One region of the Natranaerovirga pectinivora genome, then DNA from elsewhere that is predicted to be linked to it. Evidence: riboswitches for the same ligand, from Rfam matches in the RefSeq annotation. Region 1 holds a riboswitch; the other holds the start of a gene.
What was found. A riboswitch is a leader RNA that binds a small molecule or an ion and turns the genes downstream of it on or off. The one in region 1 is predicted to bind cobalamin.
Positions count from the first base shown of each region.

Region 2: linked by a shared signal. The riboswitch ahead of EDC18_RS05950 (cobyric acid synthase) and the one ahead of EDC18_RS11120 (sirohydrochlorin cobaltochelatase) in region 1 are both predicted to bind cobalamin.

Region 1 covers NZ_SMAL01000008.1:29,515-46,189, reverse strand. Annotated here, with positions in the region: gene EDC18_RS11180 (2-hydroxyacid dehydrogenase) at 1-745, opposite strand, end outside; gene EDC18_RS11175 (KamA family radical SAM protein) at 946-2,043, opposite strand; gene EDC18_RS11170 (C40 family peptidase) at 2,512-3,612, shown strand; gene EDC18_RS11165 (hypothetical protein) at 3,768-3,980, shown strand; gene EDC18_RS11160 (DUF503 domain-containing protein) at 3,977-4,255, opposite strand; gene EDC18_RS11155 (PilZ domain-containing protein) at 4,426-4,764, shown strand; gene EDC18_RS11150 (PHP domain-containing protein) at 4,887-5,588, shown strand; gene EDC18_RS11145 (NADH-quinone oxidoreductase subunit NuoE family protein) at 5,642-6,121, shown strand; gene EDC18_RS11140 ((2Fe-2S) ferredoxin domain-containing protein) at 6,141-6,536, shown strand; gene EDC18_RS11135 (NADH-ubiquinone oxidoreductase-F iron-sulfur binding region domain-containing protein) at 6,553-8,346, shown strand; gene EDC18_RS11130 (NADH-dependent [FeFe] hydrogenase, group A6) at 8,396-10,156, shown strand; gene hpf (ribosome hibernation-promoting factor, HPF/YfiA family) at 10,616-11,146, shown strand; cobalamin riboswitch at 11,257-11,444, shown strand; gene EDC18_RS11120 (sirohydrochlorin cobaltochelatase) at 11,620-12,390, shown strand; gene EDC18_RS11115 (precorrin-8X methylmutase) at 12,402-13,034, shown strand; gene cbiD (cobalt-precorrin-5B (C(1))-methyltransferase CbiD) at 13,024-14,145, shown strand; gene cbiE (precorrin-6y C5,15-methyltransferase (decarboxylating) subunit CbiE) at 14,132-14,758, shown strand; gene cbiT (precorrin-6Y C5,15-methyltransferase (decarboxylating) subunit CbiT) at 14,748-15,326, shown strand; gene cobI (precorrin-2 C(20)-methyltransferase) at 15,346-16,044, shown strand; gene cobM (precorrin-4 C(11)-methyltransferase) at 16,044-16,675, shown strand, end outside.
Region 2 covers NZ_SMAL01000003.1:261,673-278,347, forward strand. Annotated here, with positions in the region: gene amrA (AmmeMemoRadiSam system protein A) at 1-22, shown strand, start outside; gene amrS (AmmeMemoRadiSam system radical SAM enzyme) at 30-890, shown strand; gene EDC18_RS05905 (NAD(P)/FAD-dependent oxidoreductase) at 1,151-2,359, shown strand; gene EDC18_RS05910 (AIR synthase related protein) at 2,536-3,288, opposite strand; gene EDC18_RS05915 (DUF4944 domain-containing protein) at 3,320-3,751, opposite strand; gene EDC18_RS05920 (ECF transporter S component) at 3,820-4,311, opposite strand; gene EDC18_RS05925 (histidine phosphatase family protein) at 4,330-4,908, opposite strand; gene cobS (adenosylcobinamide-GDP ribazoletransferase) at 4,890-5,624, opposite strand; gene cobU (bifunctional adenosylcobinamide kinase/adenosylcobinamide-phosphate guanylyltransferase) at 5,641-6,198, opposite strand; gene EDC18_RS05940 (pyridoxal phosphate-dependent aminotransferase) at 6,213-7,286, opposite strand; gene cbiB (adenosylcobinamide-phosphate synthase CbiB) at 7,299-8,258, opposite strand; gene EDC18_RS05950 (cobyric acid synthase) at 8,271-9,764, opposite strand; cobalamin riboswitch at 9,797-9,972, opposite strand; gene EDC18_RS05955 (helix-turn-helix domain-containing protein) at 10,122-10,373, shown strand; gene EDC18_RS05960 (SDR family oxidoreductase) at 10,505-11,350, opposite strand; gene EDC18_RS05965 (mannonate dehydratase) at 11,355-12,398, opposite strand; gene EDC18_RS05970 (GntR family transcriptional regulator) at 12,665-13,336, opposite strand; gene EDC18_RS05975 (hypothetical protein) at 13,686-13,916, opposite strand; gene EDC18_RS05980 (methyl-accepting chemotaxis protein) at 14,007-15,407, opposite strand; gene EDC18_RS05985 (HAD family hydrolase) at 15,531-16,340, opposite strand; gene EDC18_RS05990 (glycoside hydrolase family 3 protein) at 16,345-16,675, opposite strand, start outside.

The DNA.
Region 1 (16,675 bases):
CTTTTAAGGCTTCAATAAGATCTATAGTGTGTATGAGTTTACCTCTGCCGGTATTAATAATCATAACGCCATCTTTCATTTTTGATATTGTATCTTCATTAATGAGATACTCTGTTTCTTTTGTTAGAGGGCAGTGAAGAGATATAATATCACTTTTTTTATAGAGTTCATCTAAAGTTGTGTATTGGTAGCCTAAACTTGCTGCGCTTTTTTCATCTTCAACAATATCATAAGCTATAACCTGACAACCAAAACCTTTTAAAATTTGGATTAACACTTTAGCGATTTTACCTGTACCAATTATTCCCACTGTTTTATTATGCATATCAAAGCCTAGAAGCCCATTAAGAGAGAAGTTCATATCTCTTGTTCTATTGTAAGCTTTGTGAATTTTTCTGTTAAGGGTTAACATCATTCCTACAGTAAATTCTGCAACAGCATATGGTGAATAAGCAGGTACATTAACAACTTTTAATCTGTTATTAAGTGCTGCAAAATCAATGTTATTATAACCAGCACATCTTAGTGCAATCATTTTAACACCATATTCTGCCAACTGATCAATAACGATTTTAGTTACCTCATCACGTACGAAGACACAAACAACATCAAAACCTTTTGCTAATAAAACACTACGAGCAGTCAATCTTGACTCATAAAAAGTAAATTCTAAATTATACTCTTTATTCATAGCTTCAAATATTTGTTGGTCATAAGGTTTTGTATCAAAGAATGCAACCTTCAAGAAACCACCTCCTAAAGGATGCTTATATCAATAATGAAATTCATTATCAATATAAGTTAATTATATAATGGGTCACAGATCTTTGTCAATACTTTTTAATTATTCAACTAGTATATTATTAATAAAAAAGACAACCTTTATTCCTTTAATTAAAAAACAAAAAAAGTAGAGAAGGATTAGCTTCTCTACAAGTAAAGGTTTTATTCAAGATCAAACAACCAACATTCATCTGTTAGTGGTTTTGAGAAAATACGACCCGTATCATTGATATCTTTTGCTTGATGATACTTAAAAAGTACATCACTTTCATTTAATTGACCTAGTATTTCTATTTTTCCTCGTACATGGGACAAAGCATAACGAAACCTTTTAGCATGTCCATTCAATTTAGATTTGGCTTCTTCAACAATTTTTATGCCATCCTTTATGGATATTTGGAAGCTACTAGCAACACCTTTTACTGGTCTGCATTGGAAGACATAATAAGGCACTACACCTATTTGAGTAAGAGATCTCATTAAATCAACTAATGTATCTGGATTGTCATTAACATCTTTTAGAAGAACAGTTTGATTCCCAACAACAATATTTTGATTTTGCAACTCGGCAATTGCTTTTTTGGCTTCATCAGTGATTTCGTTAGGATGATTAAACTGAGTAACAACGTAGATACGTTTTTCTTTGTTATATTTATTTAAAACTGATAAAAGTTTATCGTCAGTGAATATTCTTTGTGGAAATACAACAGGGGTTCTTGTACCAAAACGAATAAAGTCAAGGTGTTCAATTTCACATAATTGTTTCAGTAATTTTTCTATAATATCAGTGTCTAGTAAGAAAGAGTCGCCCCCAGAAATTAGTACATTACTAACTTCTTTATGCTCTTTTATATAGTTAACGGCTTCGTCAAACATTCTCAGCGTTTCGCTACTATTTAAACCAACTAGTCTTTTTCTAAAACAATGTCTACAGTACATTGCACAAGTTGTTGTAGACAGCAATAATACAGTAGGTTTATATTTGTGTTGTAAACCTTGCATTTTAGTGTTTTGTTGTTCACCACTTGTATCCTCAAGGCCTGCAACGTCGAACTCAGTTACAGATGGTATAGACATTTTTTTTATTGGATCCATAGGATCTTCAGTATTGATAAGAGATAAGTAATATTTTGTTGTTGACATTGGATAGGAATCGATTAAGTGGCCAAGCTTTTCTTCTTCCTCAGGTGTAAGTGTAAAATATTTTTTTAAATCCTCAACAGTTGTTGCATTTTCTCTTAAAGCTTTTTTCCAATTCAAAATTCGCCCCTCCTCATTTAGTAAAAATGTACTATATAAAAATAGTCGCCGATTAATATTATAACATAAAGTCAGTTTCTTCTCAAATTGTTTTAAATATACACAGGCTAAAAAAATGGTGAAAATTAGATAAAAAGTCACGTATTAAGAGTTTATATTATAAAATTAGACATAAAAGATAAAAAGCTTAATAGGGAAAACATTTAGCAAGAAAAAATATTTAGCGAGATAGGCACTACTTTGTAATAACTTTGTAATAAGCCATTAACACTATTTAGTAAGCCATTAGAACTATAGTTTTATGGTCATAGAATAAGGGTTTTATTAATTGTAAAAAATGGAAATTTGTCTTTTAATCTTTTTTATTGACATTTTCTAATAATATTTGTATAATATGGGTGTAACATTTAGTTAATAAATTCGTAATATATTATAATCATATATTATCTCTATAGTAGGAGGCAGAAAATGAAAAAGCATCTTAGGAAAGTCACATTTGGTTTAATAGGTTCATTATTATTAACAAGTAATATATATGGAGCAGAAAAAGGTGTAGTAAATACAAATATTTTAAATGTTAGATCAGGTCCAGGTACACATTTTAGTGTTACTTCTCAACTTAGAAGAGGCCAAGAAGTAGAGGTTATTGACTCATCTAATGAATGGCTTAAAGTAAATCTAAACAACCAAGAAGTGTTTTTACACTCTGATTTTGTAAGTATCATAGAAGTGCCTGTTCAAGAAGAAAGTATTGTTCAATTACAAAGACAAGCAATTGTTGATACAGACATATTAAATGTAAGATCTACACCGTCTGTAAATGGGACACGTATTACTCAATTGAGAAGAGGAGAAAAGCTTGGTGTAGTAAGTCAAAGTGGTGAATGGTACCTTGTAACAGGACCAAATAACATTGAAGGATTTGTACACGGAGATTTTATAAGATTTGCAGAGGATAAAACAGTTCTTTCTGAACAAAATCAAGTTAAAGAACTTATTGCAGTAGTGGATGTAAATGTACTTAATGTAAGACAAGAACCAAATACGAATTCAAGTATAATTGGTAAAACATATAGATTCAATCAATTAAAAGTTGTTAGAGTTTTAGAGGAATGGGTAGAAATCGTACAAACTGATGGAAGAACAGGGTATGTATCTAAAGACTTTACAACAATTAGAGAAATAGAAAGCTTTGAAAATGTAGATAGAATTAGGCAAGAAGTTGTTGATTATGCAAGACAATTTTTAGGAAATCCTTATAGTTGGGGCGGTAATTCTTTAACAGATGGGATAGATTGTTCTGGATTTACACAACAAATTCTAGGAAGATTTGGATTTAATATAAGTCGTACGTCTCGTACTCAAATAAATGATGGGGTAAGAATTAATAGAAATGAACTATTACCTGGAGATTTAGTTTTCTATGGAAATAATAATAGTATTTCACATGTGGCTTTATTTATTGGAAATGGACAAATTATACATGCAAGCAATAGAAGAACTGGAATTATCATATCTAATATAGATTATGGGACACCTTATATTGGTGCAGCAAGAATTATAAATTAAATATAAAAATGGGTATTGCAAGTTTTAAGCAATGCCCATTTTTTTGTCTTTATATCTTATGGTCCTATAATAATAAAATAAAGTTAAGGAAATACTATATTGAAACTTATATAGCAAAAAATCTAACTTAAAGGTTTTATTAGGAGGTTTTCCATATGGGTATACAAAGAAATATAAAGCAAAGTTTAGAGTTATCATATTCTTCATTAAAGGAAGTAAAAAGTTATTTAAATAATGCACACCAATCTATTAATGATGAAGAAATGAAGTCTGAAATTAAAGATAACATAAAAACAGTTAATGAGCTTATAACAAACTGCGAAAATATAACTAAAACATATGAAAAGCAACAAGGACAAAATAATTAAAACCAAGGGTCCTTTTTGATAATATCCACATTATAATTACCTTCGATAAATTCTAATACAGAGCAGATGGTTTGGTCACAAATTAGGTTGGTATTACCAACACAACTTATACCAATTTCTGCTTTGTTATGAATTTCTTGACTGCCAACTTCTGATATGCTTACATTAAATTTTTGCCTTGATTTTTCAAGAATACTTTTTAAAACACTTCTTTTATCTTTTAATGAATAAGAATCATAAATAAGAATATTTATAGAACAAGATTCTACGATCATGATTATTAACCTCCTATAATATGTGTTAGTTCGGTAAAATATAACAATAATTATACCATAGTGAAATATAATTTGTGCTAATTGATATAAATATATTTTACCTTAAAATATCTTATGTTATAATATACATATAAATAATTTTTAAATTGTTTTTATAAGGAGCGTTATCTATGGAGGAGAAAAGAAGAAGTAAAAGAATACCAGTAAAAATTCAACTAGAAATTAATACATTATTTAAACAAAACTATATTTGTCTAGAAAATATTAATACAGAAATAGAAGTTGTAGATATTTCAAGAACTGGTTTAGCATTCTTAACAAATTACGAGCTTCCATTAGACTATTATTTTAATGCAAAAATTGAATTGGCCAATAAAGATTTTTTCTATGCTGTTATTAAAATCATTAGAAAAGAAAAACAAGGCGACTATATAAAATTTGGTTGTGAATTTATTGGATTGGCGGAGTTTCTAGCAAATAAAATTGTTATGTATGAAGAGACGCTTTAATGTTATTATTTTGATGATTTTACACTATATTAATTTACACAATATGTATTTTTTGTTATAATTAAACATATTATCTATTATTATCCCAAAACTTGTCAATATTTTAACAAGAAGAGGTGTGTATGTTATTAAAATATGATTTACATATTCATACAGCTTTATCTCCTTGTTGTCATAATGATATGACACCCAATAATATTATAAGAATGGCATTTTTAAATAACTTAAAAATTATTGGTATAACAGATCACAATAGTTGTGAAAATGTAAAAGCTGTGATGGACTTAGGAAAGGAATATTCCATTCTAACAGTTCCAGGAATGGAGATTGAAACCAAAGAAGAAATTCACGTATTGTGTTTTTTTTCTAACTTACATAATGTATACAATATGCAAAAATACATCCAAGATCACATGACAGTGAATCAAAATAATCCTAAATTATTAGGAGAGCAACTGATATTTGATAAATATGATAATATTATAAAAACAGAAAAAAGATTACTCTTAACGGCTACTGGACTATCAATTAATAAGATTTATTTAAAAACCACGGAATTAGGGGGAGTTATGGTTCCTGCCCATATTGATAGGCCTAGTTATAGTATTATATCTAACCTAGGATTGATACCAGAAGATTTAAATATAAAAAACCTAGAAATATCTAGGCATGTTACTAGAGAAGCCTATATAGAAAAGTATAAGAATTATAATATTCTACAGTCCTCAGACGCCCATGAATTAGGATATATTGGTATTTGTGAAGGTGTTTTAGATATAGAGGAATTTACCATTGAATCAATTATTAATCAATTAAGTAGGTAATAATAAGTTAAAAATATATCAATAAAAAAGAATTATAACAAGGAGGAATTTGAATGGTATCCAATGAACAGCTTTCTGATGCAAAGTTTAAAGAATTAGAAGATTTCATTGATTCTTTAGTAAGTACAAAAGGAGAATTGATTCGTGTTTTACATAAAGCACAACAAATATTCGGGTATTTACCAAAAGAGGTTCAATATTTTGTTGGTAGAAAATTAGGTGTACCAACAGCTAAGGTATTTGGGGTTGTAAGTTTTTATTCCTATTTTGCAATGGAGCCAAAAGGGGAACATAATATTTCAGTTTGTATGGGAACAGCCTGTTATGTTCGTGGGGCTGAAAAAGTCTTAGATGAATTTAAAAGACAATTAGGAGTGGAAATAGGCAAAACAACGGAAGATGGAAAATTTTCAGTAGAAGCCCTTCGTTGTGTTGGTGCTTGTGGATTAGCACCAGTCGTATTGGTTGGAGAAAAAGTATATGGTAGGGTAACTGTTGAGATGGTAAAAGATATATTAGATGAGTATAAATAAATGCTTAGGAGGTTTTAGTATGGGAAAAATAAAATCTTTAGAAGAATTAAAAAAATTAAAAGAAGAAGTAAAATCAAAAATTAGCATTAGAGAGCAAGGGGATAATATCCAAAACCTCACCCATATAAAGATTGCAATGGCTACTTGTGGTATTGCATCTGGTGCAAGAGAAGTAATGAATTATATTATTGAAGAATTGGCTAAAGAGAATATAGATGATGTAGTGGTGACTCAAACAGGTTGTATGGGTTATTGTTATGCAGAACCAACCATAGAAGTAACCATACCAGGCCAAGAGCCTGTTGTGTATGGGGATGTAACGAAGGAAAAGGCAAAAGAAATATTAGAAAAACATATTAAAATGGGTGAATTAGTAGATGGCATTATACCTATTACCCACAAAACAATAGAATAAGTGAGGAGGCTGAAATATGGCTAATTATAAAACACATATATTGGTCTGTGGGGGAACAGGTTGTAAATCTGCTCAGGCTGATGATATTATAGGTAATTTAATGGTTGAATTAGCGGCAAATAATATGGATACAGAAGCTCAAGTATTGAAAACAGGTTGCTTTGGTTTTTGTGAAAAAGGCCCTGTTGTAAAAATATTACCTGATAATACTTTTTATGTCGAAGTAAAACCAGAGGATGCAAAAGAGTTAGTAAGTGAACATATTGTTAAAGGTAGAAAAGTAGAGCGATTATTATATATTGATCCAGAAACTAAGAAAAGAATTTCTGATTCCAGTCAAATGGATTTTTATAAAAAACAAATGAGAATTGCATTAAGAAACTGTGGATTAATAGATCCAGATGTTATTGATGAATACATTGCAAGGGATGGCTATCAAGCATTAGGTAAAGCCCTAACAGAAATGTCACCTAGTGAAGTTATAAAAGTAGTAAAAGATTCAGGCCTTAGAGGACGTGGGGGAGCAGGTTTTTCTACAGGTTTAAAATGGGAGTTTGCAAGTAAATACGATGCAGATCAAAAATATGTTGTATGTAATGCAGATGAAGGAGATCCAGGTGCTTTTATGGATAGATCCATTTTAGAAGGGGATCCTCATAGCGTTTTAGAAGCCATGGCCATTTGTGGTTATTCTATTGGTGCTACTAAAGGTCGTGTATACATTCGAGCAGAGTATCCTTTAGCCATTAAAAGACTGCAAAAGGCTATTGATGACGCAAGAGAGTATGGGTTATTAGGGGAAGATATTTTAGGTTCAGGATTTGATTTTGATGTTGAGATATCCCTTGGAGCAGGGGCTTTTGTTTGTGGTGAAGAAACAGCCCTTATTCATTCTATGGAAGGTGAACGTGGGGAACCAACAACAAAGCCACCATTTCCAGCTGAAAGTGGGTTCTGGGGAAAACCTACAAATGTTAATAATGTAGAAACCTATGCCAATATACCCATTATCTTATTAAAAGGGGCGGACTGGTATGCTTCTATTGGAACAGAAAAGTCTAAAGGAACAAAAGTATTTGCTTTAGCAGGAAAAATCAATAATGTTGGACTAATCGAAGTGCCTATGGGCACCACGCTACAAGAAGTTATTTATGATATCGGTGGTGGTATCAAAGATGGTAAGAAGTTTAAAGCGGTTCAAACAGGAGGACCATCTGGAGGTTGTTTGACCAGTGATGACTTAGACACACATATTGACTTTGATAATTTAATTGCCAAAGGATCTATGATGGGATCAGGTGGTATGATTGTTATGGATGAAGACGATTGTATGCCAGCAGTTGCTAAATTCTATCTAGAATTTACCCAAGAAGAATCATGTGGCAAATGTACCCCATGTCGTATTGGAACAAAACGTTTGCTAGAACTATTAGAACTAATATGTGATGGTAAAGGGACTATGGAACATTTAGAGGAGTTAAAAAGATTAAGTTATGTCATCAAAGACACGGCTTTATGTGGGTTAGGCCAAACAGCACCAAACCCAGTGTTATCAACAATTGCCATATTTTGGGATGAATATGTTGCCCATGTAAAAGATAAAACCTGTCCATCAGGCCAGTGTCAAAACTTATTAAAATATATTATAGAAGAAGACAAATGTGTTGGCTGTACACTATGTGCAAGAGTCTGTCCAACCAATGCCATTGAAGGGGAAGTTAAAAAGACCCATGTCATTATTCAAGATAAATGTATTAAATGTGGCGCTTGTATGAGCAAATGTAAATTCAAAGCCATATTTAAGAAATAAGTATATCATCTCGGGATAAACAAAGTAAAAAAGAAAAGGAGTGTATACTGTGTCAGATATTAAAATAACAATAGATGGAAAAGAAGTAGAACTTCCAATAGGAAGCACAATCCTTCAAGGCGCTCAAAAACTAGGAATACACATTCCAACACTATGTCACTTGGATTTACATGATATAAAAATGGTTAATCAATCAGCATCTTGCCGTGTGTGTGTTGTAGAAGTTGAAGGAAGAAGAAATCTTGCACCTGCTTGTGCAACCCCTGTTACCAATGGAATGGTAATTAGAACAAATTCTATAAAAGTGTTAAATGCTAGAAAAACAGTAGTAGAATTATTGATTTCTGATCACCCAAAAGAATGTTTGACCTGTTCAAAATCGGGACATTGTGAATTACAGGATCTTTCAGAAAAAATGGGGATAAGAAACATTAATATAACAGGTAATTCAATGTCTACATATAAAAAAGAATATACCACTTCTATAATAAGAGAAATGGATAAATGTATTATGTGTAGAAGATGTGAAACCATGTGTAATAATGTTCAGACCGTAGGGGTATTATCAGGTATCAATAGAGGTTTTGATGCTGTTGTTGCACCTGCATTTGATGAAAAATTAGAAGATACAGTTTGTACCCACTGTGGTCAATGTGTTGCAGTCTGTCCAGTAGGGGCATTATCAGAAGAAGATAGTACGTGGAGAGTAGTAGAAGCCTTAGCAGATCCTGAAAAAGTTGTTGTGGTTCAGACAGCACCAGCAACAAGAGTAGCATTAGGCGAAGCCTTTGGGTTAGAGCCAGGTACTGTTGTAACAGGAGAAATGGTAGCTGCCTTAAGAAGACTTGGATTTAACTATGTATTTGATACGGACTTTGCTGCAGATTTAACCATTATGGAAGAAGGAACAGAATTACTTGGTAGACTGGATAAGTACTTAGCAGGAGAAGAGGTAGCGTTACCTATTTTAACATCTTGCTGTCCAGCTTGGGTGAACTTTATAGAAAGTCAGTACCATGAATTAATAGATATTCCATCATCAGCCCGATCACCACAGCAGATGTTTGGTGCCGTTGCAAAAACTTATTTTGCAGAAAAACTTGAAATACCAAGGGAAAAGTTAGTTGTGGTTTCTATTATGCCTTGTTTGGCTAAAAAGTTTGAAGCATCAAGAGAAGAGTTTAGCGTAGAAGGTAATCCAGATGTGGATATCGTTTTATCTACTAGAGAATTGGCTCACTTAATTAAAAGAGCTAACCTTAACTTAAAAGAGTTGGAAAAAGAAGAATACGATAATCCACTAGGGATTTCCACTGGTGCAGGTTTAATCTTTGGCGTTACAGGTGGGGTTTTAGAAGCAGCCCTTAGAACATCCTATGAAATTAAAACGGGGAAAACCTTAGAAAAGATAGAGTTTGAACAAGTAAGAGGATTTGATGGCCTTAGGGTAGCTAGTGTTGATTTAGGAGGCATTACCTTAAATGTAGGCTTAGCCCATGGACTAGGGAATGCTAGAGATTTACTAGATGAAATCAAGGATGGCAATCCAAGAAATCTTCATGCCATTGAAGTAATGGCTTGTCCAGGAGGATGTATTGGCGGCGCAGGTCAACCATATCATCATGGGGATGTGAATGTTCTTAAAAAACGTACCGCATCTATTTACTCAGAAGAGAAAAACTTAACCTTAAGAAAATCACACGAAAATCCTGCAGTAAAAGAATTGTACGAAACATACTTAGGAAAACCAATGAGTGAAAAAGCACATCATTTATTACACACTCATTATTCTAAGAAAGAGAAGTACTAGAAAAAATACAGTTTAATTTAATGAAGGTGTAAGATTACAAAAAATCTTACACCTTTATTTTTTATTGATTTATTCAAATTACTCTTAATCTATATAAATGTATAAAAAGTATTAGTATATATTACAATAAGTACTACTACATATAAGCTGGGAAAAAAATTAACAAAAAGTTAACATAAAATATAGGGGTAATTAATATATCCACATTAATTTAATTCAAAAACCCTTAAAAATCTTTCCATTAACAATGTTATCCACATTATCCACAATATTTATGTTGACAAAATTTATTTATGTTAATAATTAATACAATGGAAGGCCTAGGTATAATAATTACTAATTCTTTCCTGTATATAAAAAAATGTAAAAAAAAAGAAGGATTTTTTAATTATATGGAGAATAATATAATAAGAGTTAAAGAATACTCTTATACATAAAGATATTTAAGGAGTTGATAGTATGCGCTATATTATAAGTGGAAGAAATATTGAAATGACAGAGGCACTGAAAAACGCAATCGAGGATAAGTTGGGGAAGTTAGAGCGCTTTTTTACTCCTGATACGGAAGCTCAAATCACTTTAAGTGTTCAAAAAGAAAGACACATTATTGAAGTGACTATTCCAGTAAAAGGTCAAATTATCAGAGGCGAAGAAGTAGATACGAATATGTATGCTGCTATTGATAATGTTGTTGATATTATTGAAAGACAACTTATTAAGTATAAGAAAAAAATTATAGATAAACATCACTCAGGCGGATCATTCAAAAAAGAATTCTTACAACAAGTTGAAGAACCAATTGATGATGATATAAAAATATTAAAAACAAAAAGATTTGCAGTAAAACCAATGGACGAAGAGGAAGCTTGCTTCCAAATGGAATTATTAGGACATAACTTCTTTGTATTTAGAAACAGTGAATCTGATGAAGTGAATGTTGTTTATAAAAGAAAAAACAATTCTTATGGATTAATTGAACCAGAATTCTAGAGAGTAAACAAAGAGCGTTGATGCATTCAACGCTCTTTTTAGCGTATTATATTGAAGCATTTAAAGAAAAAATTGACATATAATACATTATTTGATACCTTATAATAAAACTAAATCGTATGATATTAGGTTCTTAAGATAGAGTGTTCTTAAGATTAAAAGGGAAACAGGTGAAATTCCTGTACGGTCCCGCCGCTGTAATGGGGAGACTTTTTACATTAATGCCACTGAAAGATTGGGAAGGCGTAAAAAGTTGATGAACCAGAGTCAGAATACCTGCCTAATATTATGCACCAAATCTCTACGAGCGATGGAGGGGTGTAATCAGACATGGTATATAAAAAATATGCTGATTTTTGATAGATAAACCTCTTAACAAATTGTTGAGAGGTTTTCTGTGTTTTTGGAATGGTATCTTTTTCATAAAGTAAAAATAATAACATTAGATTTTAAATGGTTAGAAGGAGAATAACATGAAAAAAGAAAAAGCAATATTAGTTGTTAGCTTTGGAAGCAGTTATAAAGAAGCAAGGGAAAAGGCAATAGAACCTATTGAAGAAAAAATAGAAAAAGCATTCCCTAATTATCACATAGATCGTGCTTTCACATCTTATAGAATTATAGAAAAGTTAAAGAAAGAAGGAATCATCTACCAAAATCCAAAAGAAGCCTTAGAAAAACTCATTCATTTAGGGTATAAAGAAATCTTTGTACAACCCTTGCATATTATTCCAGGATTTGAATATGAAAAAATCAAAGAGATTATTGATGAGGTAGATAAAAAAGACGTTAGGATTGTTTTAAGTCAGCCCCTTCTCTATACAGAAGAAGATTATGAAAGAGTTATTGATGGATTAAAAGCCCAATGCCCACCATTAAAAGAAGATGAAATTGTTCTATTAGCAGGACATGGAACGGAACATAAAGCAAACCAATGCTATATAGAGTTACAAGAAAAGTTAAGAGATATGAAACTGCCTTTCATCGTAGGAACCATAGAAGATGGTTTAGAAGATATTCTATTAGAATTAAATGAAAAAGCATATAGAAGTGTTACATTAATGCCCTTTTTATTAGTGGCTGGAGACCACGCTTTAAATGATTTAATAAGCAATAAGGAAGATTCTTGGCAGACATGTTTATTAGAGCTAGGATATGAGGTAAAAGGTTATTTAAAAGGGCTAGGGGAGAATCCACTCATACAAGAAATGTATGTGAAATATGTGGAAAAGCTTATCAGGTAAGGAGGATATGTGTGTATAACTATATTGAGAACCCACAAGAAATTGAAAGACAAAGCTTTAAAATCATTCACAGTGAAATGAAAAACACAGAATTAGAGCCAATAAAACTTAGCATTATAAAAAGGGTCATACATACAACCACAGATTTTGATTATGAAGATATTCTTTTATTTAAAGAAAAGGTAGAAGAAACACTTTTGAATGCTATGAAAAAAGGTTGTATGATTGTGACTGATACAGAGATGATAAAAGCAGGTATAAGCAAACCATTGGCAAAGGAACTGAATATAACCATGCATTCCTTTGTTGGTACTGAAGAAGCCTATCATATGGCTAAAGAAAAAGGGATAACAAGATCAATGGCGGCAGTAGACATAGCTTTAGACTTGCCACAAGACAAACTATTTGTTATTGGCAATGCACCAACAGCCCTTTATAGAATCCTAGAAAAGAAACAGCTAAATAATGTAAGAGGTGTTATAGGCGTACCTGTTGGATTTGTAGGGGCCAAAGAATCAAAAGAGGCCCTTTGGGAGAGTAATATACCCTCTATTATATCTCAAGGGAGAAAAGGTGGCAGTACAGTAGCTGTAGCCATAGTGAATGCTTTGTTAAGAGAAGCGGTGAAAGCCATTGAAGAATAATTCCCAGTATATTTATAAAGATGGCAAAAAACTAAGAACAGGCTATACAACAGGTTCTTGTGCAGCAGCAGCAGCAAAGGCGGCGGCATGGATGTTGTGCCATCAAGACATTTGTAATCAAATCAAAATAGACACCCCAAAAGGATGGCAATTAATCTTAGACGTACAGAAACCAACTTTTAATGAAACAGAAGCTAAGTGTTGTATTATAAAGGACTCTGGAGATGATCCAGACATCACCAATGGCATAGAAGTATTTGCAAAAGTGACTTTCCAAGAAACTGAAGAAGTAACCATTATAGGTGGTAAAGGTGTTGGGAGAGTCACTCAAAAAGGATTGCAAGTACCTGTAGGACATAGTGCCATCAATCCCACACCTATGAAGATGATTCAAGAAGAAGTAAGGCATGTTATCCCATATCCTCAAGGTGTACAGGTAGAGATAGAGTTACCAAAAGGAGAAGCATTGGCTAAGAAGACCTTTAACCCAAGACTTGGCATTGAAGGCGGGCTATCCATATTAGGGACAACAGGAATTGTGGAACCTATGTCCCAAGAAGCCTTAAAAGATACTATAAAATTAGAATTCAATATCATTAAAGAAAAAGGATACAAAAAGGTTGTTCTAGTCCCTGGGAATATTGGAGAGAAGTTAATAGAAACGTTTTTCAATTATAAAGGAGAGAACTTTATAAAAATCAGCAATTACCTGGGGTATGCATTAGATTTATGTGTTGCTTTAGAATTTGATGACGTATTAATCGCAGGACATATTGGGAAGTTAATCAAGCCAGCAGGAGGTACTTTCTATACCCATAACAGGATAAGTTCAACAAGAATGGAGATATTAACAGCTAACTTAGCTTTATTAGGAATGGCCAATCCACATTTAATTGAGATTATGAATTGTAGAACCACAGAAGAAGCGATGACAATCATAGAAAGAGAAGGGTACAAAGAAATATACCCACTACTGGTAGGTAAAATCGTGGATCATTGTGAAGCCTATTGCTTTGATCAAGTAAAAGTCCATGTTGCATTATTTAGTATGGATCAATTGCTGGCAAAAAGCAATTCTGTATTGGAGATGTTTAAAGATGAACAGAATTAAAATTGTTGGCATAGGTCCAGGACATAAAGATTATATTTTGCCAATAGCATACAAGACCATTGAAGAGGCGGACTTACTCATTGGAGGCAGTAGAAATCTAGAGGTCTTTCAAGACTATAAAAAGGAAACCTTATGTTATGAAGGGAATCTTAAAGAGATTGTTGAAACCATGGCAATCCAAAAAGAGAATAATAAAAAAATAGTGGTTTTGGTATCAGGAGACACAGGGTTTTATAGTCTACTAGACTATATAAAAAACTTTTTTTCTGATGAAGACATTGAAGTCATACCTGGTATTAGTTCTTTTCAGTATCTATTTAGTCGTTTAAAAAGAAGCTACAAAGGCTATGGATTATATAGTTTGCACGGTAGAGATATCCAGGTTGACGCCTATATAGAAAAGCATCAAGGGGTTTTTTTATTAACAGATGAAAAAAATACCCCATCTAGTATTGTAACATCAATAATGGATGCATATGGGCATTGGAAAATGATTGTAGGAGAAAATTTATCCTATGAGAATGAAAAAATTACACAAGGGAAAGTTAAGGACTTTAGGAAGAAAGAGTTTTCAAAACTATGTGTGGTGGTGATAGAAAAGTATGTGGAATAAAACAGTACAAGGCATACCTGATGAACTTTTTATAAGAGGGGATGTGCCTATGACCAAGTCAGAAGTTAGAGCCATTACACTGTCTAAACTGCAGTTAGAGAGAGACTCGTTGGTACTAGATATTGGCTGTGGCACAGGAAGTGTTAGTATTGAATGTGGTTTAAGAGCCAGTGAAGGTTGGATTACAGCTGTGGATCAAAAGGAAGAGGCCATTCATTTAACACAAGAAAATGGGAAAAGATTTCAAGTAAAGAACATAACAACCATTCAAGGAAAAGCCCCAGAAATACTTCCAAAAGAAAACTTTGATAGGATTTTTTTAGGGGGAGGTAGCAAAGACTTAGAACATATAATTGGCTATGCTAAAGCGTATTTGAATCCAGAAGGGATATTTGTTGCAAACACCATTTTACTAAACAGTAGTTATGAGATATTACAACTTCTTAAGAAAAATAACTTTAAAAATATAAATTGTATTCAAGTCCAATTATCAAGAGGATATGACCACAAAGTAGGTTGGATGATGAAAGGGTTAAATCCCATATATATCATTTCAGCTGAACAGTAGAAAAGAAAGGAATAAGAAGATGGCAAAATTTTACGGAATAGGCGTAGGACCAGGAGACCCAGAGCTATTAACCATTAAGGCTTCTAGGATACTATCTCAAATAGACGTTGTATTATTACCACAAACCAAAGAAGGTAAGAAAGGTGTTGCATACACCATTATTGAACCTTATTTAAAGGAAAATCTAGAACATGTCTATGTTAACTTTCCTATGGTGAAAGATGAAAGTATATTTATAGAAGCAGGAAAAGAAGCAGCTAAAGAAGTAGAGAAACACATTGGATTAGGAAAAAATGTTGCCTTTGTTACATTAGGAGACCCGTCTGTATATAGCAGTTATGGCTATATTATTAAAGCCTTGTCAAAGGATATGCCAATTGAAACCATACCTGGTATCACATCTTTTTGTGCATCAGCTGCAATGATTAATCAACCTTTAGTAGAAAAAGATGAAATTTTAAGTATTATTCCTATGAATGCAACAGATGACAAAATAGGTAAAGTTTTAGAAGCATCCGATGCTTTTGCATTTATGAAAATATACAATAGAGAAAATAGAGTATTGGACCATCTTAACACCCATCAAATTATAAACAATAGTGTGTTAATAAAAAGATGTGGTTTTGAAGACAGCCAAATAGACCCCGACATTAAAGAAAATATATTAAAAAACAAAGACTATCTAAGTCTAGTACTCAGTAGAAAGGGGTGTTTATAGTGGTATTATTTGTTGGAGCTGGACCAGGCGATGTTGAACTTATTACAGTAAAAGGCAAAAAGGCATTAGAAAAAGCAGACTGTGTGATTTATGCAGGGTCATTAGTGAATGAACAGCTATTAGAGTATTGTAAAAAGGATGTAGAAATATACAATAGTGCCACCATGACTTTAGAGGAAGTTATAGAAGTAATGAAAACAAAGGCAGCAGCAAGTAAGTTAATCGTACGGTTACATACAGGGGACCCATCATTATATGGGGCCATAAGAGAACAAATGGATGAATTAAGTACATATAATATTCCTTATGATGTTATACCAGGTGTAAGTTCCTTCTTGGGTGCAGCAGCGGCCATTAAAGAAGAATTAACATTACCAGGAGTTTCGCAAACAGTGATTATAACGAGACGAGCTGGTAGAACAGGCAATAATGAAGGGGGGTCCTTAGTGGAATTGGCAAAACACAAAGCAACCATGTCTATTTTCTTATCGGTTCAAGCTATTGAAGATGTTGTAAAAGATTTGCGTACAAGTTATGAAGCTAATACCCCTATAGCAGTCATTTATAAAGCAACTTGGGAAGATGAAAAAATAGTTAAGGGAACATTAGAAGATATAGCAAAAAAAATTAA
Region 2 (16,675 bases), on a different contig from region 1:
CATAAGACATTCAGAAATATAGGTGATTTATGAAAAGAGAAGCTATGTTTTATGAAAAAGCGAATGATAAAATCCACTGTTTTTTATGTCCGCATCATTGTGTTATAGAGGATAAACACTATGGAAAATGCAATGTAAGAATGCATGATTCAGGGACACTTTATACTCTTAATTATGGAGAAGTTACTGCTTCATCCTTAGACCCTATTGAGAAAAAACCTTTGCATTACTATAGACCTGGAACCAATATTTTCTCTGTAGGCAGTTTTGGTTGTAATATGACTTGTACCTTCTGTCAAAATCATGATATTTCACAAGAAAAAGCACCAAGTGATTATATTCCTAAAGAAGTTTTGGTGGACTTGATATTGAATATTGAAGAAAATATTGGGGTTGCTTTTACTTATAACGAACCAACCATTTGGTATGAATATATGTATGATACGGCAAAATTGCTGAAAGAAAAAGACAAGGATGCCTCAGTGGTTATGGTCACCAATGGGTTTATAGGTGAAGAGCCTCTTCGTAAAATACTGCCTTATGTGGACGCTATGAATATTGACTTGAAAAGCTTTAACTCTAATTATTATAAGAATCTTTGTGGTGCTAGATTAGACCCTGTTCTTAAAACCATAGAAATAGCCGCCAAAGAATGTCACGTGGAAATTACGACATTGCTAGTCAGTGAAGAAAATGCTTCTATACAAGAAGTTAAAGAAATTGCACAGTTCATTCAAGGCATAGATAAAAAAATACCCCTACATTTATCAAGGTATTTTCCAAGATACAAAATGGATCATCCTGCTACAGATATAGGCTTTATGTTAGATGCTAAGGAAGTGGCGTTAAAATATTTGGATAATGTTGTCCTTGGGAATGTGGGTGTTTAAAAAGTGTCCCTAGTTAAATTTTCTAATTATGATGACATATTCCTTAAATGTTTGATATGTTTTAATTTAATAATCTCACCTTTGTTTTGAATAATCTCTTCTTCTACTAATTGGTAAAAACAATTCCAATAAATTTTCGTATACTCTAGAATATGTACTAGGTAAAATGAAAGGGGAAAATCAACACATTTTTATAATTATACACTCATTTGGACAATCTAAATAGATAATTACTTATATACGAAAGGTGATAAAATGAGATGAAATTATATACAGGAAGTCCCTATTGGTCTATACTTACAGATATGAATATAAAACAATTTCCAAACTTAACAAAAAATATAGAATGTGATGTGCTTATTGTGGGTGGTGGTATTACTGGTGCATTATGTTCTTATTATATGAATGAAGCTAAAGTATCTACTGTTTTAATTGATAAAAATGAATTTGCCTCTGGCAGCACAATAATTAATACCTCATTACTCCATTATGAAATTGATACAACCCTCAATAAACTTAGTAAAATCTATGGAAAACAAAATGCTATTAGATGCTTTCAATTGTGTCGCAAATCTTTATATGACTTAAAAACTTTAATTAATCATACAAATATTAATTGTGAATATGTTCCTAGGAAAAGTTTATATGTATCCTCTAATGTATTTGAAGATATTAAGTTATTAGCTGAATACCGCTCTAGAAAAAACGCTGGTTTTAAAGCATCTTTCATTAACAAAAAAATTATGAAAGAGCATTTTAAATTGCAATACAGTGCAGGTATTTACTCTTATGATGGGGCAGAAATTAACCCTTATATGTTTACAAAAAACCTCATTCATTATTCTTCACTTAATGGATTAAGAGCTTATGAAAACACTGAACTAATTTCTATTGATTATAAAAAAGGGTATAATATAGCTTATACACAAAATGCAACGATTAAAGCAAAAAAAATAATATTTGCTACAGGCTATGAGGCCCAATCCTTAGTTGATTCATATACTACAACTAAATTTAAAACAACTTATACCTTAACAACAAAGCCTATTAAAAACACACAAAAACTATGGAAAGACAATTCTTTAATTTGGGAAGCTAAAAATTCATATACTTATATCCGAAGAACCAAAGACAATCGGATTATCGTTGGTGGCTATGATACCAATTATAAAGGTTATATGCCAAGTACTGAAACAATTGAAAAAAAAGGAGAACTTCTTTTAAAACAAATCAAAGAATTGTTTCCTACTTTAGATATTGAAAAAGATTTTGTTTCTGCTGGTATATTTGCTTCCACTGACGATGAACTTGGTTACGTAGGCTCCCTTGAAGAGTATCCCAATTGTTATTTTTTACTTGGTTATGGGGCAAATGGTGTTTTATATTGTATTATTGGTTCGCAGATACTAAGAGACCTCTTTTTATATGACTATCATCACGATGCAGATTTGTTTTCTTTTTATAGATGATTATGAAATATGTAAAAATAGCAAAAAACAAGGTGGTTTTATTTTCTTAAATGCTGTTCCAAAAAATAACCTAATTAAATTTTCTAGTGATGCAATAAGATGGCTAAAACAGTCATCTTTTTTAACCCAAATATTGCTGAGCAACACGGAGGTTCATCTAACTGTTGTCAAGATTTTCAAATTAATTCCCCAATAATATTGATAGGAATATTTATGTTCTTAGTCAGTAGTTGTTGTATATTATTTTTATCTATAGTAATCAACACACAAGTCCCTGGACCTGCGGATACATTTAAATCTATTGCCCCTTCTTTATATACTACTTTACAATGGTTTAAGCTGGCTATTTCCTGACATTCATAGTCTATGCCTTTGGAACCTACAGGTATTAGTTCCTTAACAAAGGTTAGTTTGCTTAGTTGTATGATGTGCTTTAATTTAATAATCTCACTTTTAGTTTGGAGGATTTCTTCTTCTACTAGTTGATTGCCCATTTTAGGTAAACCTAGTAATACCAATAAATCCCCTTTTTGAGATTTTGGATATTTTACTTTTTCTTTATTGATCTTACCTATAACCGTTACCCCTATTGCTGTCTGTGTCACTGGGATATTTTCTTCTGTTGATCCTGTTATTAACTGAGTAGGTGATAATTCTGCTTCTTCCATGGCTCTTTGAACACCTTCTAGAATCTTTTCCCCATCCCCTACCATAGAAAGAGACAAAGTATCCACAACGGATAAGACTTCTCCACCAATGGCTAAGTTTTCAGCTAGGGCAACTACTGTTGTAAAATAACCCACATAAAAAGGGTCAACTTTTACGATGTCATGCTCTTTATTGCCAATACCACCACAAGAATCACAAGTTATAACCAAATATTCACTTTCAGATATGGGTGTCAAAAATACATCTCTAATTCTAATCATTACCTTCTCCTGTTGTAAAATATTCTATTTACTAAAAAGGTAGAAAACGTCTTTTTCTTTTAAGTATTATTTCTTCCTCTTGTAAATCTTCATTACCAGAGTGTCTCCATCCTAAAGCTACTTTTAATTCATTCCCTTTATCTTCCCTCTGACCTAAAGCTACAAAGCTAGCTTCATTAAGTAACCTTTCCTGTCCCCTTGATGGATCATTAACTCCAGCGTGAAGTTCCCCGTTCACATAAAATTGTGTATATTTTAGCCTGACATTATTGTCACCATTCCAATAAAGAGTCCCATCCCAATACTCTTTATTTCTAGCTCGAAATACTCTTTCATATACTGCGGTCCAATTGCCATCAGATGACTCCCCTATCCATATTGGCGTTCTAATTAAGCCATTTAGCAAAAGGCCCACTATTAACACAATAAATATTGTAAAAATGATTCTTATTATTTTTTTCATATTTACCCCCTAGTAATTATCAAAATATTATATATCATTTATAATTTTACCTAAGATTATAAAATCAATCAATATTTTTTTCTAATTAAAAAAGGTTCCACAACAACAGCTATAACAATATTAAGTATAGCAGCTATAGATAGTGGCACGATTAAAAAACTAAACAAAGCAACTCCTGCAAATTCATACCCTAGTGCATACATTATATAGGCGCTAACGCCTAGTGATATCGGTCCATTAAGTAAAAAAGCTACAATTACTGCAATGTATTTCTTACCTTTTTTACTTAGGTAGCCAAATAAGTAACAAGTGATCCCCATTAGTACACCTACAACCATATGAATAGGCAATGTAAGTGGAAAACCGCTTGTAACTGCTGTTAGCATATGTCCTAGTATACCTACTATTCCTCCTGCTACGGGTGAAATAATCAAAGCTACCAAAAAAGCTGGCATAGAATCAAAGGCAACACTCCCTTGAATCTTAATCTGTGCCCCTACAAATGATAATGCTATAAAAAGCCCCATATATGCTAGTTGTCTTGAATTTATTTTACTCAACTCATCATCTCCATTAATTTATTTTAGCATCATTTGCCCATAGCCTTTTTTATAGTCTATTTGAATGATACAACCGTTCTTAATCTTAAAACACCAGCCTTGTCCACTATTTAGATTCAATAAAAATTCCAGTATCTCTTTGATTACTCTTCCATGGCTTAATATGAGTATTGATTCACATTCTTCTTTCACAACTTCTTGTATAAAATCTAATACTCTTCTTTTAAATTCAGGAAAACTTTCCCCTTCAGGTATTTTATAAGTTCTATAGTTTTCAAGATAATTCTTATAAACCTCAGGGTAAAGCTCATCCACTTCTTTGTATGTATGTTTTTCTAAGATGCCAAAGCCCATTTCTTCTATTCTTTCATCGTAATGAATGGCCATGCCCTTAATTTGTGATATTTCTTCTGCCAAGTCTTTAACTCTTTTTAATGGGCTACTATATATTTTATCTAAATGCATTTCTTTAACAGATTCTATGATTTGATTAAACTGTTTTTTTCCTTCTGTTGTATAAGGATAGTGGGATTTACCATATATGATTTTATTGATGTTTCCTTCTGTTTCTGGATGTCTTACAATATAAATGTCCACAAAATCCCTCCCACACCTGTGCTTATTAAAAATAGAATTTGTGATGTTTCTAAGATTAATCCAATAACGTCTCCTGTAATGCCACCAAGGATTTTATTAATTCTTAGAACCATAAGAAGGCTTATTATTACAGTAATCCCATAAGCAAACAAAGTCACCCAACCTAATAGATAGGTACTAACCAATCCAAAAACAAAAGCATATAAAGCATATTTCAATGTAGCTTTATCTACCATTGCTTTTCCCATGCCTTCATTTTTTGCATAGTTAAATAACCCACAAGTTATTAAACCCACACATCTTCCCACAATAGGAAAAGCCAATACCACCTGCCACTGTGGATTCAAGAATACAAAAAAAGTAAGAAAATATAGAACCAAACTTATAACACCAAATGCACCAATTAAGCTGTCAGACATAATTTCAAAAACTCTTTCTCTCTTGCGACAACTAAAGATACCATCACATACATCTGCTAAGCCATCTAAATGCAATCCCCCTACGATGATTAGGTAGCCAATTATTATAAAGACATTCACATAGGTATTGGGTAAAACATTGGATAGTAAAGCTATTGGTGATAATAAAGCACCAATTATAACACCTATAATAGGAAAAAACAGAATGCCTTTTACGAAGGTTTCCCCATTAAACTCAAACTTTATAGGGAATGGGATTCTTGTTAAAAACGTGATCATCAGTAAAAATGATTTCATACAACACCTCTATACACTATTTTATCTTCATTGGAATTGCTGATACAACAAGGTATACTTCATCTGCTTGTTTTGCTAGATACTGATTGACTCTCCCTGCAATATCACGAAAGATACTTCCTAATCGGTAGGCAGGAACAATGCCAAAGCCAACTTCATTGGTAACCGCTACCAACTGTTTTTGATTCTCTTTCATTGTATTTATTAATTGGTCTATTTCAACAAATATCTTTTTTTCTACCTCACTTATTGCTTCACTAGAACACGTATCATAATCAATTGTTTCATCAAACATAATATTTGTCACCATAATGGTTATACAGTCTAATAAGAATGTATCTGTCTTTTCAAATGCTTTATGAGATTTTATCTCTTGAAAATTGTTATACATTTCAAAAGTATGCCATTCACTAGGACGAGAATGTTTGTGTTTTTCTATTCTGTCTTCCATATCTTTATCCGTGACTTTAGCAGTTGCAATATAACTAATCTGCCGTCCTATTTCAAGGACTTTTTCTTCTGCAAAAGTGCTTTTACCACTTCTTGCGCCGCCAGTTATCATTATAAGACTCATTTTACACCTACCCATTACTTGTATTCTCTCATTTTATGAATCAATCGTCTATTGTCATTATGATCTTTTATGGCTATGCGTATAAAGTTTTTTCCTAATCCAATAAAATCTTCACATGTTCTTACTTTGATTGGATTATCTCCTTTTAATAGCCATTTTGGCAATCTAGAATCTTCTAGTTTTATGAGAATGAAATTGGTATTAGATGAGTAAAAATTCAAGTAATGAAACTTCATTAAATTGGTTTCTATATAGTATTTTTCGTCTAATAACCATTGTATGGTCTTTTCTTTTCTCTCACTGTCTTCTAGTAAAGGATTTAAAGCAGCAAGGGCCAAAGTATTAATCGTCCAAGGTTCTTTATAGGTATATAGTTTTTCTATTATACTTGGGCTGGCAAATCCAATGCCTAGCCTTAAACCTGGTATACTATAATATTTTGTTAAAGATTGAATGACCATTATATTTTGAGGTTTTATATTGTAACAGCTTGCTCCAAATGAAATGTCAATAAAAGATTCATCCAACATAAGCATACCGTCCCAAGACTTTAATTGGGTTGCGATTCTTTTAATGGTTTCTTTATCTATAATTTGTCCTGTAGGATTGTTTGGATTACATATAACCACACATTCTGGTTTCTTTTTTACTATAGTTCGTAAAAAATCTTCTACATTCAGTTTAAACTGATTCTCCCTTTCTAAGACATAATGGTATATCTTAGCACCATTTAGCTTAAAGGCTCGTTCGTATTCATTAAAGGTTGGAGATATAATCATGACTTCTTTTGGTTTAAAGGCTCTAGCAAATAAATAAATTAATTCCATTGCCCCATTGCCTATAATAATCCGTTTGCTTGAAGTATTATAATAATCCCCTAGGAATTTAATTGAAGACTCTCCTATAATCTCAGGATATTTATTGATCTCATTAATCCCTTCCACTAAAGCTTCTTTTACTGAAGGGGATAGAGGAATAGGATTAATATTCACACTAAAATCTAGTATTTTTTCGTTGATGACACCACCATGTATATTCATTTTATTGTTGTTCTGTCTATTGTTTTTAGCTTCTATTACAAGTCCCATATCACTTACTCCTTAGAAATATATAAGCAAATACACTATAATAAAAAATAGTGTAAAAAGTAGTTCTGTTACATACATAATTTTAATGGTATCTTCTATCATTACTGACTCTGGTTTTTTATCTAAATCGCCTATGGTCGGCTTTTCTACTATGGTATCAAAATACTTATGTGTTCCACCTAGTTGAATCTTTAACGCCCCTGCCACTACCGCTTCTGGATAGCCACAATTAGGGCTTTTGTGATTTCGTCTATCTCTTACTAAGATTCTCCAACTATTTTTCCAATTCAGTTTTAATAATAAACTACTTAATACCATAAACAAACTTCCAATTCTAGCAGGTATATAGTTAAGAATATCATCTGCTTTTGCGGATGCGAACCCAATGTCTTTATAAGGCTCTACGATATAACCAACCATAGAATCGAGAGTATTAACCAGTTTATAAGCAAAAAGAAAATGAATTGGGTAGCCTACTAAAAACCCTATGCCTATATAAAATAGAGGGGCAATAACACCATCAATGGTATTTTCAGCAGTGGTTTCTATTGCGCCTTTTATCACTTGTTCCTGTGTAAGGTTTGCAGTGTCCCTTCCAACTAAGTAAGACAGATACTTTCTGCCCTCTTCTATACTTTGATATAACCCTTTTATGACCTTTTTTACTTCAGTATGAAGACATTTTGCTGCTATTCCAGTGTATAACAAGTAGATGGTTACTATGGTATGGAAATAGGGATGTATGACCATTGATCCCTTTAAAATTATAGAAACACTTATTAGAACGATAAAAAGAGATAAACCCAGTAAAAAGAAACCACCAACAAACAAGTTTTCAAAGTACTTTCTGATGATTTTTTCTAATGTCTGGATCAATTTCCCCATATAAATGATGGGGTGAGGCCATCCTAATGGATCTCCTAATAGCCAATCCATTACAATAACACTTATCAATACAATTATATTTTCCATATGTCACCTAGCTTAATTGGATGATTCTATAATATTCATTATAGCTTCTATATCCAGAGATTCATTTACTACTTTTCCAAGATAATCATAAGCTTCTTCCTTTAATTCTCTATAATGTCTTGAAGGGTTCAGATTTAATCCTTTTTTCCTTCTAATCGGTTCTAATAAAGCTTCTCTAAATTCATGAGAATCAAATATGCCATGAAGATATGTTCCGAATACAGTTCCTTCTTGATTCACACAACCGTCGTATAACCCTTCTTCTAGTAGAATAAAATCTGATTCATTATCAAGGTGCTCTGTTTTTCCCATATGAATTTCATAACCTTCTACATTTTTACCTTGTGTCTTTCCCCCATTATCAAAGTTGACCAGTATTTGTCCTGTTCTTTGTATGGTTTTTTTCTCTTCTTCTAACACCGTATTAATATTTAATAATCCTAGACCATTCACTTCTTTTCTTTCTGTTTCTACACCAAAGGGGTCTTTTATGGTTTTTCCTAAGATTTGATACCCACCGCAGATGCCTATAATAGGTGTTCTCTTTTTATGACATCTATATATTTTTTCATCTAGCCCACTGTTCTGAAGATATATTCTATCGGCTATTGTACTTTTACTTCCTGGAATAATCAGTAAATCTATCTCTTCAAAATCATCCTTTGTGGCTAAATACTTTACAGAGACATCTTGTTCAAGTTCTAACGCAGTAAAGTCTGTAAAATTAGACATATAAGGCAACCTGATAACACCAATATGAATGCTGCCTTCTTTTGGCTTTTCAAATCTTGTTGTCACACTGTCTTCATCATCGATTTGAAAATCTGAATATGGAATTACGCCTAAGCATGGTATCGGTAGTTTTTCATAAAACATATCTATTCCTGGCTGAAGTAGCGTAACGTCTCCGCGAAATTTATTAATAATATACCCTTTTATCCTTTTTTGTTCAGAAGAGCTTAGTAACATATAGGTACCATAAATAGAGGCAAATACACCACCTTTATCAATATCCCCTATTAATACAACAGGTGTGTCTATGGCCTCTGCTAGACCCATATTGACAATATCGTTTTTTCTTAGATTAATTTCTGCTGGACTTCCAGCACCTTCTATAACAATGATGTCGTATTTTTCTTCAAGTGTTCTAAATGCCTTGATCACTTCTGTCATCAAGTATTCTTTGTTTCTATAGTAGTCACTGGCTTTTAACTGATTAAAGACTTTGCCATTTAAAATGATTTGACTGCCTATATCACTTGTAGGCTTTAATAATACTGGATTCATTTCTACCATAGGTTCTATACGAGCCGCTTCCGCTTGTACCACTTGGGCTCGTCCCATTTCTTTTCCATCTTGGGTAACGTAAGAATTTAAGGACATATTTTGTGATTTGAAAGGCGCTACATTGTAACCCTTATCATTTAAGATACGACATATGGCTGCCGTTATAAGACTTTTTCCAACGGTTGAGCCAGTGCCTTGAAACATTATTTTTTTAGACATAAAAATAAATCTTCCTTTCCATCCGAAATTCAGAACAACGTATTATATCTATCTGTTTCCTGGCTCTAACATCAAACCCTATATACCCCTTCCCAGTTTCCCAGTGGTTTTTGTATATAAGTAGTTATTACAGTAGCGGTGGCTGCATCGGATTTTCACCGAACTTCCTAAGAATTTCTTCTTATTTATAGATATAAAGCATATTAGTGTTATCATACTGGATTTTATTAGAAGTGTCAATTTAGAAACTTTATTATTAAATAAGTTACTTTCTATATATGAAGAAAAAAGTTTTTTGGCATATAGAATTTATATCCCCTTTATCCTCTTTACTTATTTTGATATATAGAGAGTATAATGAGTATTTTCCTAGATAAGTATTATCTTTTACATACTTTTAAAGAAGTGACAGGCTTTACCATAAAGCAATATATCCTTTTAAAAAGAATTGCTTTTGCTAAAAACCAATTGTATTATACCGATAAGAATATTACTGCTATATCCATAGATTCTGGATTTAATAGTCAAAGTAATTTTATTAGGCTTTTTAAAAAGAAAGAAGGTATTACACCTTTACAGTTTAGAATAATTATAAAAAAACATAAATAACCACCTCTGATATAAACCAGAGGTGGTTGTACCACAAAAGAACAATCCTTTTTTCCGAGGAGGAAAGTTTTTTATGAAAAATCATATTGGAAGGTTCTTTTGATTGCACCCTGCAGAATCATTCCTTTTGATTATACCCCTGAATAAGCAGAAAAACCGCCATCAACAGGTATTACAACGCCATTTACAAAACTTGACGCTTCTTCACAAACTAAATACAGAAGGGTTCCTATTAATTCTTCTTCTTTACCAAAACGGTTCACAGGTGTATTTCTTAATATCTTTTCACATCTTTTAGTCGGTGTACCATCTTCACTAAACAATAGTTTTTCATTTTGTTTGGATATAAAGAAACCTGGTGCAATAGCATTGCAACGAATGCCTGCTTTTGCAAAATGTACCGCTAGCCACTGTGTAAAATTAGATATGGCTGCTTTTGCACCACTATATGCTGGTATTTTGGTCAAAGGTGTAAATGCATTCATACTTGAAATATTGATGATACTAGCACCTTCTTTATTCAACATATCAATGGCAAATACTTGAGTAGGTAATAATGTTCCCATATAATTTAAGTCAAATACAAATCGAACACCTTCTGCATCCAAATCAAAGAATGTCTTCATATTGTTCAAGTCTTTTTCTTCAAAAAATTCATTTTCTGTTGTTGCTTTTGGACTGTTACCACCTGCACCATTAACAAGAATGTCACAGGTTCCTAAGTCTTCATTAATCTCTTGACGGACTTTTTCTATATTATCTTTATCCAGTACATTACATTGGTATCCTTTTGCAATGCCACCGTTTTCAATAATCTCATTGGCATTATTTGTTGCAGCATCCAGATTCAAGTCAAGCAAAGCCACTTTAGCTCCTGTTTTTGCCAATGCTTTTGCAAACATTCCGCATAAAACACCACCTGCTCCAGTTATAACCACTACTTTGTCTTTTAAATCTATATTAAATGGTAATTTCATAGTCTTACACTCCTTTCATCTTAGTTAGAGCTTCCCAAATCCCAGTAATGTATGTAGATCCCAGGGCTCTATCGTATAAACCATAACCTGGCTTACCTGTTTCATCCCATATCATTCTGCCGTGGTCTGGTCTAATATATCCTTTAAAACCAACGTCATGGTATGCTTTTAATATTTCAAAGATATCTAACGATCCACAAGGAGAGTAATGGGCACTTTCTTCAAACGAACCATCTTCTAATAATTTTACATTTCTTATATGAGCAAAATGAATTCTTCCCATCTCACCATATTTTCTAACCATATTGGCAAAATTATTAAACTTCCCACATCCTAATGACCCACTACACAAGGTTAAACCATGGTGAGTATCATCATATAAAGATAAAAATCTATCTAAATCATTTTCATTTTTAATGATTCTTGGAATATTAAAAATTGACCATGGTGGATCATCTGGATGAATAGCCATATTAATATCACATTCTATTGCTACTGGCATAATTTCCTTAATAAAATATTCAAGATTACTCCATAGCCCTTCTTCTCCAAGTGCTTTGTAGGCATCAATGAGCTCTGTCATTTCTGCTGGAGTATAGGATGCATCCCATCCTGGCAATGCTAATTTTGTAGGATCCATCTGATCTACTTGTTCTTTGTAATACACCAATGTTTTTGAACCATCTTCTAATTCTTTATCTAACTGAGAACGGGTCCAGTCAAATACAGGCATAAAGTTATAACAAATGCATTTCACTCCATATTTTGAAAGTCTTCTTATAATTTCTTTGTAATTATCAATGTATGTTTGATAATTGCCTCTTCTCAATTTAATATCTTCGTGGACAGGGACACTCTCTATAACTTCCATTTCCAATCCTGAGCCTTGAACATCTTCTTTAAGTTTTTGGATGTCTTCCTCTGGCCATACTTCTCCTGCTGGAACGCTATAAACTGCTGTCACTACACCTGACATGTTTGGTATTTGTCTGATATTTTTAAGCGTAACTGGATCATCATTGCCATACCATCTAAAGGTCATTTTCATTGTGATTCCCTCCTTAATTTTAAAGAATATTTTTATCAATTATTTATATCTCAAATATGTATACATTATAATTACTAGTAATTACTTTATAATATATCTCTATTTTATCACTCTTGTATACATATGTCAATTATTTTCTTTCTTTCCCTTGACTCTCAGTTACTCATCCTACAAACAAGACTTTTTATGTATGTATACATTACTGTATTTTTAATAAAAAAATACGTACTATCAACCTAAAAATTCAGGTATCTAGTACGTGTTTATTACTTAATATCTGTAAAATACTCTGGATACTCAAAAACCTTCTCAGAACTTTTACGAATACCATTATAAAGATGCTCTTTAAAAACCTCTTGAAGTTTTTCTATATTATTAGTTACAATGCATTCAGCAAGCAATTTATGTTCTTCAAATAATTCATAAAGAATGTTCTCTTCAATAATGTTAATGAACATTCTAAACCTCTCATAATGATGGCTAATGGATGTTATGAAAGATAGAACATTTTCCTTATTGGCTAATTTGAAAAGCATAGCGTGAAATTCATTATCTGACTTAATAAATTCTCTTGCCAACTCTTCTTGAGAATACCCTTGCTCAAATAATTTGTTTTGTTTGGTTAATAATAAATTTAATTGAAACTGCTTGTTTTCTGTACAATTCTTACATAACTCTTGTATGACTGCAAACTCTAACTTTTCCCTTATATAAATAATATCCGTTATATAATTAATGTCTATTAAAGTTACACTTGTTCCTTTGTGAGCTCTTATTTCTAATAAATTTTCATATTCCAATCTCTTAAACGCATCTCTGACAGGTGTTCTAGAAACATTGAATCTATTGGCAATCTCTATTTCTCCAATAGATTGTCCTGGTTTTATTTTTAATGATAATATTTCATCCTTTAATCTCGTATACACTTGATTAGGCATATTATTATCTTTCTTTTCAATAATAGAAATCCCCTCCTTAAAAGTAATGTATACAACTGATTAAAGTGTATCAGATTCTAAGATAGATTACAATTCAAAAAAAGAGGATATTTCTCCACAATATCAAAGAACTTACTTTACTTTAACTCTTCACAATCTTTAGCTGGTTGACAATGGGCCGATATATAAAGAAGCACGACCAAATAAATAGTCGTGCTTTCTTTATCATTGTAGATAATTTTCTATCTTTCTACATAAGAGAGCCCTGTTCCATGACAGGGAATGCAAGTCCTAAAATGCCCTTATCTATAAATCATACTTTTCAAGTAATATGGTGATATAGTCTCTATCAATTCCTGCGTCTCTTAGTCATTTTCTTCTTTTCTTGTGAAGATATGTAGGCAAACACTCCTATACCTCCAGCGAAGAACCCACTCATCAAACCACTTATACCATTACCAATTGCATTTTCCAATACATTATGTGGAACAGGTAAGAGGAAATAGTTAATCAGAAAAGATATAAGCAATCCCATTCCTCCTCCAATAACGCCACTTAATATAGATTCTTTAATTTTCATATGTAAATACTCCTTATTTTTTTCCCATTATGGTTTTTTCATAATAAGTGTACCATAGACTTTTCTAAACTATCTCAGCCTATTATCTACTTATCTTCTAATATTCATTGCAAAGTCTTTACTGTAATGTTTAAAATTTTGTGTATGCACCTCTAATTGTTTCAGTTTTAAATTTATTTCATCAGTTGTATATTTGTTATTATTAGCAACAAGTTCTTTTGCAAGGGTATGAAGCTCTTTATGTGATTGATACAGTTTTAAAAAAAGTTCTTCTTGATTTCCATTTTTCTTAATGGACTCATAGTATCGTCCAATATTGCATTCAGTATGGTTATCTATGTCATTTTCTGAGATATTAGCAAAATTACATAATACATTATAAACTTTCCATTTTAGTGTAGAATGTTCAATAGCAGCAAGTTCTAATGACTGCTCCATATTTAAGTTCTTATACCATGGTACAGCTTTATTTCTATGCTTAATAACTTTTTCGCTCAAGTTATAAACACCTTGTCCTGTCCTCATGCATACCTCTGTTAATAATTTTGATTCTTCTTCCAATGCATTGATTTTCTCATCAATGCTAATCATTGTTGCGCTTTCTTCTTCAATACTAGAGGATATATCTTCAAATGACGTGCCAATATCATTTAGATTATATTCCATATAATCAATAGCTGATTTCGAATTTGAAATCGCTTCTTTTGAATAATCAAATACTTTTGCTGTAGCATCTATTTTAAGTGTAACGCTAGAAAATTCATTTGTAAGATTATCAATCTTTTCTTTGATACTGCCTGTTGAAATTTTTGTACTGTCCGCTAATTTTTTTATTTCATCAGCAATGACAGCAAAACCCCGACCACTTTCACCTGCTCTCGCTGATTCAATTGATGCATTTAATGCTAATAGATTTGTTTGTTCCGCTACATCATTAATAAATTTACTAATGTTTGCAATATCTTTAATGTCTGTAACAAGACTTAGAATTTCTACTTTTAATGCTATTATTTCATCGTAAGCATCTTCTATATGTTTAAACGTCTTTGTAATGGATTGTATAGATTCTTGAGCTTTATTAATAGTATCAAGCGTTTTCGTCATTGACGTTTGAACTTGAGAAGCAACATCTTCAATAGCTGAGCTCATTTCATTAGTACTCAAATGTATTTTCTTTATTTCTTTTCTTTGATTGGTAATATAATCAATCATTTGCTTTATATAATTCATTTCTGTAAGATCATTTATAATCTCACAAGTGTCTAAAAATAGTTCACGGATTTGTTCTGTTTTAATTTCTAATAATTCATTGATGTCATCAGTTATAGGTGTAGAAGTTTTTATTGATAATACTTCTCCAAACCCGTTAAATTTAGAACATTGATTTAACGTTACCGCTAATTCTGACCTTAATAAATCTACTTGATCAGACTCAATTTTTGAAAAATCTTCTTTATCCCTTTTGCCATTATTATTAAATAGTATCCTCATATAAAAAAATACCTCCAATTACTCAAGTTTATACCTCTTGTCCTAAGAAACATATTGAAAACAGTATCTTTATTTGTGCTGATAAAACTTAAGAGGTAATTGCTTTGCAACCACCTCTTAGCTCTATGACAAGTTTTTTTTCATATTCAAAAGTAGGTCCTCTTGAATTTCCTTATTAAATTGTTGAACAAGAAACAGGTGTAAATACTTATGTTTTAAGTCAATCCATGATAATGATTCTTTTGCCGCTAATATAGGAAAGAACCATATTTGATTATTTTCAGCTGCTTTGTAATCACCAAGGGCATCGCCAACCATAATCATTTTATCTCTCTCGTAACCCATTCCAATAAGCTTATTAATACATTCACTTTTGGTGCCATCTGCTTGAGAGTAGAAATAGTCAACTAACTTAAATAATCCACATTTTTGCCACTCATCTTTTATAGCTGAAAAGTTTGCTGAAGATACTACTGCAATGTCAGCTTTTGATTTAATTAGCTCTATTGTATCCATTACGCCATCGAATGGTTGAGCCAATGGCAATACCTCTATCTTCGAGTTAACTAAGTCGGACCACTCTAATGCTTTACCCATAATCTCTAGCCCTGTTTGTTTATATTTCTCCCGAAGACTTTCATCAGACAAAGCTTTTGTTGTTTCTATCCATTCTGCGAACACGTTCAGCTGTTCATTATCAACTAATTCTGGATGTAGGGTCAATATAGCCAAAAATCCCTGGAATCGGTTAATCCCTCGCATTAGACTATATAAGTTTATATTATTCCATTGATCTAATATTGTATTTTTTTTAGAATCGTCTATATCCCATACTTTAATAAAGGCTGGTCCAAAAGCCTCTTTATGTTTAATCGTCATAGAATCAATGGCACAACCATCTGAATCGATACATACTAAAAATTTATTTTTCATCAAATCACCCATATAATTTGGCTTCCCAGCGATTACAGAAATAATGTTCTTTTACTTCACCTTTAAATTCTGATTTTCCACACATTTTTTCAACGACAGCTTTTATGTTTTCTCTTGTACTTCCAAATGCATTGATAAAGGTCTTTACCTGCGGTATATCAATTAGATGATTTGTATAGTTCAAGCTAATGCCAATTGTAGGCACTTCTGGAATATACCATGGCAGCTCTTGGCTATGATGCTGGCTCCACTTAATTCTCACATTGTTTTCTTGAGCATATCCTTTAATATTGATTGCTACTAAAACCAAATCATATTTTTCCTGAAACTCTTTC